DNA from 2 places in the Gracilibacillus sp. Marseille-QA3620 genome. Region 2 is predicted to be linked to the other one. Evidence: riboswitches for the same ligand, from Rfam matches in the RefSeq annotation. Region 2 holds a riboswitch; the other holds the start of a gene.
The links. Region 2 has a riboswitch for glycine ahead of ACY8DX_RS02365 (amino acid permease). Riboswitches for the same ligand answer to the same signal wherever they lie in the genome.
Positions count from the first base shown of each region.

Region 1: linked by a shared signal. The riboswitch ahead of gcvT (glycine cleavage system aminomethyltransferase GcvT) and the one ahead of ACY8DX_RS02365 (amino acid permease) in region 2 are both predicted to bind glycine.

Region 1 is NZ_CM143102.1:3,041,586-3,046,013, reverse strand. It holds gene ACY8DX_RS15335 (DEAD/DEAH box helicase) at 1-1,546, opposite strand, end outside; glycine riboswitch at 1,726-1,818, shown strand; glycine riboswitch at 1,822-1,913, shown strand; gene gcvT (glycine cleavage system aminomethyltransferase GcvT) at 1,996-3,114, shown strand; gene gcvPA (aminomethyl-transferring glycine dehydrogenase subunit GcvPA) at 3,111-4,428, shown strand, end outside.
Region 2 is NZ_CM143102.1:462,820-467,247, reverse strand. It holds gene ACY8DX_RS02385 (alpha/beta fold hydrolase) at 1-424, opposite strand, end outside; gene ACY8DX_RS02380 (flavodoxin domain-containing protein) at 540-1,016, shown strand; gene ACY8DX_RS02375 (hypothetical protein) at 1,065-1,208, opposite strand; gene ACY8DX_RS02370 (nucleoside deaminase) at 1,357-1,827, opposite strand; glycine riboswitch at 2,142-2,224, shown strand; gene ACY8DX_RS02365 (amino acid permease) at 2,347-3,711, shown strand.

The DNA.
Region 1 (4,428 bases), 1.7 Mb from region 2:
TTTTGACCTCGAGCCTTGTTAAAATATCATCTAGTTCGCCGACGACCCGTTCAAATAATTGAATCTTCTCATAGAGAATCTTCATAATATGCTCCTCCACCGTTTCTTTGACGGAAAAGTTATAAATGCGTACATCTTCAGTCTGGCCGAGGCGATGTATCCTCCCGATTCGCTGTTCAAGCCGCATAGGATTCCATGGCAGGTCGAAATTGATGATGTGATGGCAGAATTGCAGATTGATTCCCTCGCCGCCGGCTTCTGTCGCAATCAGCACCTGTGCCTGCTTTTGAAAGAGCTCTCTCATCCAGTCTTTTTTGCTGCGCTTAAAACCGCCCCGGAAAGGAACAGATGTAATGCCGTTTTGCTTGAGGAACCACTGCAAATACAGCTGAGTAGCACGGTATTCTGTAAAGATAATGACCTTATCATTAATATTCTTGATCAGCTCTAATGCTTTTTCAGCCTTCGAGTTGACATTCACCTCTTCTACCTTGCCAATCAGCTCATGAATCTTCTGCTTATAGGTCTCACTGGCATCTGGATATTTCTCAAGCATATTGCGAAGCGTAAAGTAGACAGCTTCTCGGCTGCTGCAGGCCTCCCGCTGAAGAATCAGGGAGGAGAAGCCGGTATTCATTTTCTCCGGCAAAGCCTCACGGAAGGAGGCGACTGCATCATAAAGGGCTCTCTCCTTCTCGGAGAATTCAATGAAGACCGACTCTACCTTTCTGCTTGTCCATTCAATCCCTGTTTCCTGGCGTTTATTACGAATCATGACTCGGTTCACTAATTCCTTCAGGTAGGCATCATCCTTCAAGGAACGCTTTTTGGCGGAGAATCGCTCATTGAAGCTCGTATAACTGCCAAGATGGCCTGGCTTCAGCAAGGAAACAAGGTAGAAAATTTCCTCAATCTTGTTTTGGATAGGCGTAGCTGTCAGCAGCAGGCAGAACTTCTTTTGGATTTTTTGAACAAATTCATAGTTTTTGGTTTTATTGTTTTTTAATTTATGAGCTTCATCAATGATGACCAAATCATAGGATTGTTCAAGAATGGCAGACCGGTGTGGCTCCCGTTTGGCTGTATCAATGGAGGTTATGAGAATATCTCCATCCCACCCATAGCCCTTGCGGTAAATGCAGGCTGGAATATGAAATTTTTGATTCAGCTCTGTTCCCCATTGAGAGACCAAGGAAGCAGGAACTAAGATGAGTATTTTTCGTGCAAGTCCTCGAATCATGTACTCTTTTAAAATAAGCCCTGCCTCTATTGTCTTTCCAAGACCGACCTCATCGGCTAAGATGGCTTTTCCGTTCATGCGCTCGATTACTTCTGTTGCTGCTTCGAGCTGGTGGGGGAGAGGAGTGAATCCCGAAAGATGCTTCGGTCCGATTAACCCAGTGAAATCTGGTATTAGCTTTTGCTTTTCAGCTTCGATGCTAAGTTGAAAAAGAGAATAGCTTGACCAAGGTCCATCTTCATTGATTCTCTCTTCAAGCTCTGTTTCCCACCCATCTTCAAAATGAATATCTGGAATATTGCTCATGGCTGACCCCGTCTTTCCTTATAGTAAGCTTGGGCAATTCCTCTTCAAGTGGAGGTTTACGTTTGCCACAATGTTCCTCTTGATGATAGGATATAACTATCTTGTTAGATTATTTTGATAATAGTCTAATCCCTTTGCATGATGTTTAGTATGAACCAATTACATAAAAATATGAGCGAATGAAGGCAAGGGGAGAGACCGCAGGCTGCGGCGCCGAAGGAGCAAACGGCTGAGACCGTGAATCTCTCAGGCAAAAGAACACTTGCTGGACGCAACTCTGGAGAGTGCTTTCACTATTTAACTAGATGAGGCCACCAAAGGGGAAACGCAGGATGTATGCGGTAAACTTTCAGGTATCAGGACAGAGACCATTTCCTAAAATTAGGGCTGGTTTCTGTCCTTTTTTCTGTGATTGAAAAGGGATTATACGAATCATTGGGAGGTAGAGGATGGAGAAGTTAAAGCAAACTCCGCTGATTTCAGTATATGGGGAATACGGCGGAAAGACGATTGACTTTGGCGGTTGGGAGCTGCCTGTGCAATTTTCGGGAATCAAGCATGAGCATGAGGCAGTTAGAACGAAGGCGGGCCTTTTTGATGTCTCCCATATGGGTGAATTTACAGTCAAGGGAGCAGGTTCACTGCCGTTTCTTCAAAAAATGGTGACCAATGATGTGAGTAAATTGATAGCAGGTAAAGCACAGTACACAGCTCTCTGCTATGAGGATGGCGGAACGGTCGATGATTTAATTATTTATAAGAAGGCTGAGGATGACTATCTCCTTGTAGTGAATGCCTCAAATATTGACAAAGATTTTGAATGGCTGACGTCCCATTTGACTGAAGGAGCAGAGCTTGAAAATATTTCTGAACAAATCGCCCTGCTCGCTTTGCAGGGACCGCTTGCAGAAGAGGTTCTGCAGCCCCTTGCTCCAGAGGCAGATTTAACAAGCTTAGGCTTCTTCAGCTTTTATGAGGATGTGAAGGTCGCTGGAATGAACGTGCTGATCTCTAGGACCGGTTATACAGGGGAGGATGGCTTTGAATTGTACTGCCGAAGCGAGGATGCGGCAGGACTTTGGAAGGAACTGCTGAAAGCAGGCGAGCGTATCGGTCTTATACCATGCGGTCTGGGAGCACGCGATACTCTTCGTTTTGAGGCTAAACTGCCGCTTTACGGACAGGAGCTTTCGAAGGATATTACCCCGATAGAAGCAGGAATAGGCTTTACGGTCAAAGTTGATAAGGGAGACTTTATTGGTCGAGAAACATTAAAAGCACAAAAAGAAAACGGGGCTCCGCGCAAGCTGGTCGGCATCGAGATGATTGACCGGGGAATCCCGCGTCATGGCTATCCGGTAATTGCCGGAGGTGTTCAGATTGGAGAGGTCACGACAGGCACCCAATCCCCTACCTTGAAGAAGAATGTTGGTTTGGCGCTCATTAAAAGTGAATATGCCACACTTGATGGAGAAGTAAAGGTTGAGATTCGCGGCAAGCAATTAAAGGCTAAAGTGGTCAAAACCCCATTTTATAAACGTCCGCAAGCAGGAGGAGTGCAGAAATGAACCACCGTTATTTACCGATGACTACCGAAGATGAGAAAGAAATGCTGCAAACAATTGGTGTTGATTCAATTGACGACCTATTCTCTGATATTCCATCCAATGTCCGTTTCAAAGGGGAGTATGCCATCAAGCCGGCCAAATCAGAGTCAGCCCTATTGAAGGAATTAGCTGAAATGGCGGCAAAAAATGCCGACCTTAAAAGCTATAGCTCCTTCCTTGGTGCAGGAGTGTATGACCATTACATGCCGGTTATTGTTGATCATGTCATTTCCCGTTCTGAGTTTTATACAGCCTACACACCTTATCAGCCGGAGATTTCGCAAGGAGAGCTGCAGGCTATCTTTGAATTCCAGACAATGATTTGCGAATTGACGGGTATGGATGTAGCCAATTCCTCCATGTATGACGGGGGTACGGCGCTTGCTGAGGCAGCCATGCTTGCCGCTGGGTCTACTCGCAGGAAGAAGCTGCTAGTCTCAGAGGCAGTTCATCCTGAATCTCGTGCTGTTCTTGCAACCTATGCAAAGGGACAATATATTGACCTTCAAGTTGTGGCGTGCAAGGATGGCGTGACAGACTTGGAGAAATTAGCTGAACAAATAGACGGAGATACAGCTGGATTTATTGTTCAGTATCCGAATTTCTTCGGTCGCATTGAAAATCTTGCGGAGGTTGAGAAGCTGGTTCATGCTCAAAAGGCGATGATGATTGTCTCAAGCAACCCGTTATCCCTTGGTGTATTAACGCCTCCAGGGGAATTCGGCGCTGATATCGTGATTGGCGATGCCCAGCCATTCGGCATCCCTGCAGCCTTTGGCGGTCCGCATTGCGGATACTTTGCCGTTACCAATAAATTAATGCGGAAGGTGCCGGGCCGTCTTGTCGGTCAAACGGTGGATGAAGAAGGCAAGCGAGGCTTCGTTTTAACCCTTCAAGCACGGGAACAGCATATCAGAAGGGATAAGGCTACCTCTAATATTTGCTCCAACCAAGCCTTAAATGCGCTTGCTGCATCTGTTGCGATGACCGCACTCGGGAAACAAGGCGTGAAGGAGATGGCTGTCCAAAATATCCAGAAGGCTCATTATGCAAAAGAGGCTCTTAAATCAAATGGACTTAAAATAGCCTTTGAGGGACCATCCTTTAATGAGTTTGTCGTGAAGGTAAATGGATCTGTTCAAGAAGTGAATCGTCTGCTCCTTAAGAAAGGAATTATTGGCGGTTATGATCTAGGACGTGATTATCCAGAGCTTGAAGGGTGTATGCTTGTTGCCGTAACAGAGCTGCGTACACGGGAAGAAATTGATACATTTG
Region 2 (4,428 bases):
CTAAGCTTCCTTCTGTCCAATCTCCTTCATTAACCGAGAGGGCCTTTGGCGACATATCGACCAATATACACGACTTGATGGAGTCCACACCAAATTGCCTGACGTATTCCCAAATCGTCAAACAGCCAAATGACCAACCCATAAGCGTTGGTTCATGAACCTCCAACGCTTGAAGTACTGTCTGCAGATCTTTTGCATGGGTGATGTATTCATTCCCCTCTGCTGTAACTGTCGATCGTCCATGACTGCGCGGGTCGATGGCAATCACCCGATGTGTCTTGGCAAAATGCCCTATTTGCTTTTCAAATACCTCCAGGGTAAAGGTCCAGCCGGGAATAAACACCAATGGCTCCCCTTGTCCGATATCCCGCACATATAATTCCGCTCCACCAGAGAGCTCCACATACTTCCCACCTTTTGTCATCCTTATCGCCTCCCTCTTCCTATCCTTATTCAAGATACATCATTCGATTCCTTGCAATATTTCATGTATGCTTATGGTGAACATTCATTTCACTTGAAGGGAGCGATTAAGCACCATGAAAACAATGATTGTTTATGCTTCAAAAAGCGGCACCACCAAGACCTGTGCTGAGATGCTCGCACACGAGATTGACGGAGTTACAACCCTCATTGATATTGTCAGCCAAGAGCCTGATCTCAGTGATTATGACACTATTCTTATTGGCGGCCCGATTCGATACGGCAGGCTTCACAGCGCGGTAAAGGAATTTATGCAAAACCATAAGAGCGAACTGCTCGACAAGGAAATTGGTTTATTCATTTGCTGTGGCAATGAACAGCAGGCAGAGCAGCATTTCACCGATAACTTTCCGCCAGAGCTTCTAGCCCATGCACTTGCACATGAATCCTTTGGCGGGGAGATTCGCCTGGATGCACTCAGCTTTATTGAGCGGCTTGTTGGGAAGATGGCTATGAAGAGTCTCGCAGACGGAGAGACCGTCAGCATTCATAAAGATAAGATTGAACATTTTGCACATGCGGTAATGAGTTAAGATGATAAATAATTCCTAAGCCCCATATTATCGGGGCTTTTTTCGTGCCTATCGGGAAGCTGGAACAGCTTCTATCTGCTTCTTTACAAGCTTCGCTAATGCGATGATCGTATCATAGGAGTCATTCTGGAATTCAACTTGGGCAAACTCTGCTCCAAGCTCCGCACATACCTCCTGACATTCAGTACCCACCTCGAAGTATGATTCAATATCCGTTGACAAGGAGAGCAGCTCACAGGTTACAAAGCCTTTCCTGCCTTTTTGAACAAGCTCCTTGATAACCCCTGCCCCCTGAGCATTGGCATAAGGGCCATTCTCACATTAAGAGAATGGCCCTTATTTAATAAATGGCTTTATTCGCTTGTGCATACTCCTCGAATAACTCCATACATTGGGTACGGTCCAGCTCCTCAAGGTCAAGAATGGATGAATCCTCGAAACCATCCTGAATGAAACGATAAATAAAATCATCCCTGAATCCTATCGCCTCTGCGTCCTTCGGTGTGCAGCCATAGTACACCTTATGAATATTAGCCCATATAATGGCCGATAGACACATCGGACATGGAAAACCTGTAGCATACAGTACACAGCCGGATAAATCATGCGTTCCGAGCACCTCACCGGCCTTGCGGATCGCATTGACCTCCGCATGCGCGGTCGGATCATGATCCTTCAGCACGGTATTGGATGCAACCGCAATGACCGTCCCGTTCTTATCAATAATGGAAGCCCCAAACGGTCCCCCATCATTTTGGTTCATCGTTCTTCTTGCTTCTACTATCCCGCGTTTCATCGCATCATTCATCATTTCAACACCTCTTTTGTCTCAAGCACTCTCTTAGTCTATTCATTCAAATGCTCCTCTTATTCTTTACCCCGCACTAATAAACATCAAATGCTTTAGTAAAATCTTATGCCTTAATAACGCTCCTTGTCAGTCTGTTTGTTAGATAAGCTTCCAAATGATTTTTCGACATTTCCCAGTCATTTCCGGTTAAAATAATTGACCAATTTATCGCATTCATGTTAGACTTCCATTATTCTATAAAAATAAATGGGAATCATTTTCCCATGAAAACTGGATACTAGTAAGCGTTGAATGCCGTGGATCAAACTATGGCAGGAGCAGCTTCTGGAGAGACTGTACAGCAAATGTGCAGCGCCGAAGGATTCATAATCTCAGGCAAAAGGACAGGAGAGTAGCAAGTATTGCATTGTTATTTTTCTAAAATGCCCTTTAGAGATTGGATTCTGTTCCAATCTCTTTTTTATTTTCTCGAGGAACTTTATCCGGTTCATCTAGACATACAAGCGGAGGCGAAGAAACATGGGGCAACAAGAGTTAAAACGAGATTTAAAGAACCGGCACGTTCAATTAATCGCCATTGGCGGAACAATTGGAACCGGGTTATTTTTGGGGGCAGGTAAATCAATTGCCCTGGCAGGTCCATCTATCATCTTTTCCTATCTTCTGATTGGGATTGCGTTATTTTTTGTGATGAGGGCTTTAGGGGAATTGCTATTATCGAATACCGGGTATACCTCCTTCACGGAATTCGCCACGGAATATATCGGACCGTGGGCTGGATATGTGACAGGCTGGACCTATTGGTTTTGCTGGATCATGACCGCGATGGCGGACATCATTGCCGTCGGAGTCTACATGCAGTATTGGTTTGACATTCCGCAATGGATACCGGCATTTGCGTGCTTAATTATTCTCGTAGCATTGAATTTATTATCCGTTAAGCTGTTTGGCGAGCTTGAGTTCTGGTTTGCCATCATTAAGGTCATCACGATTATTGCTTTGATTGCGGTCGGAATTGTATTATTGGTCATTGGCTTTCAAACAAATACGGGAACGGTTTCCCTATCAAATATATGGAGTCACGGCGGCATGTTCCCGAATGGGGTCCAAGGCTTCCTGCTCTCCTTCCAGCTTGTCGTCTTTTCTTTCGTCGGCATGGAGCTTGTCGGTGTATCAGCAGCCGAAACAGCTGATCCTAAAAAGAACATTCCCTCGGCAATTAATAAGATTCCGGTACGAATTCTATTATTCTATGTCGGAGCGATTATCGTTATACTAACTATCAATCCATGGACAATGCTGAACGGAGACAGCAGTCCATTCGTCGGTGTATTTACGCTTATTGGCATCCCAGTGGCAGCCGGCATAATCAATTTCGTCGTCATGACATCTGCTGCATCAGCCTGCAACAGTGGTCTCTTCTCCACGAGCCGCATTCTTCACTCCTTAAGTAAGGATGGCTCTGCTCCGGCGAAAATCGGGAAATTGAATAAGAATGCCGTGCCAAGCAATGCGCTATTCCTTTCTGCCGTTGTTGTATCAATTGGGGCCCTTCTCAGCAAGGTCATTCCTGAACAGGCATTTACGATTGTGACGACCATAAGCGCAATCTGTTTCATCTGGGTATGGAGCATTATCCTGATTGCCCATATCCGTTATAAGAAAACACGGCCAGAACTTGCTGCTAAATCGACGTTCAAGGCACCATTCGCCCCATTCATCAACTATGCCGTTTTAGCGTTATTCGCACTCGTACTAATTGTCATGCTGTTTGCTGAGGCAACGAGACTCGCACTCTTACTGACACCAATTTGGTTCATCGCTTTAGTATTTCTTTATAATCGGCAGCGAAGTAAGATTGAAGTAGTAGAAAATAAGTGTTAACCATAGGAACCCGCCTAGAGAGGCGGGTTCTTTTTTACACCCACGCTTGGTCAATTTTAATTAATGGAATATTTTGCGGTTTATATAAGGGATATCTATTTTAGACCTCAAATATACTTTATTAACAGGAAATGCAGGCAGTAAATACTTAGCTGTTCAGAAGGGAAAGAGGATATTGTTTAAAAAAATATTAACCATTACTCTTACTTTATTATTATTAATTGGTACAAGTTTTAGTTTGTCACATCATTATCATTCCAATTTCCTTGACGATTCTTTTTTTGTAGGAGTAATCTTCACCCTATTCAATTGGTTTTTCACTTCAACCGGAGAGCTTAAAGCTCGATACTATGACCAAGCTATACAAGGGGTTCGCGGGATAAAAACAGATATACCAAATGTAAATAAAGAATTCTTCTTTTATCCAAACCTTCCTTTTCTCACATCCTTGATCTATACCCTTATTGCCTTTACCACAAAGTTTTATTGAGAAGGAAATGAACAAAATTAATTTTGTTACACTTAAAACAATCCATAGAATCATTATCTTCCCGAGTGAAAAAGCTCAATGCATTCCTCCCCCTCCATAAGTCATCATCCGGGTTCTTTTTCCAGCATTTTAGTATACTTATCCCTAATCAGCTTCATTTATAAGGGGGATTATCATGGAATAGTATCGTATTGATGCAAGCAAGGGACTTTAATTTGGTATTTATA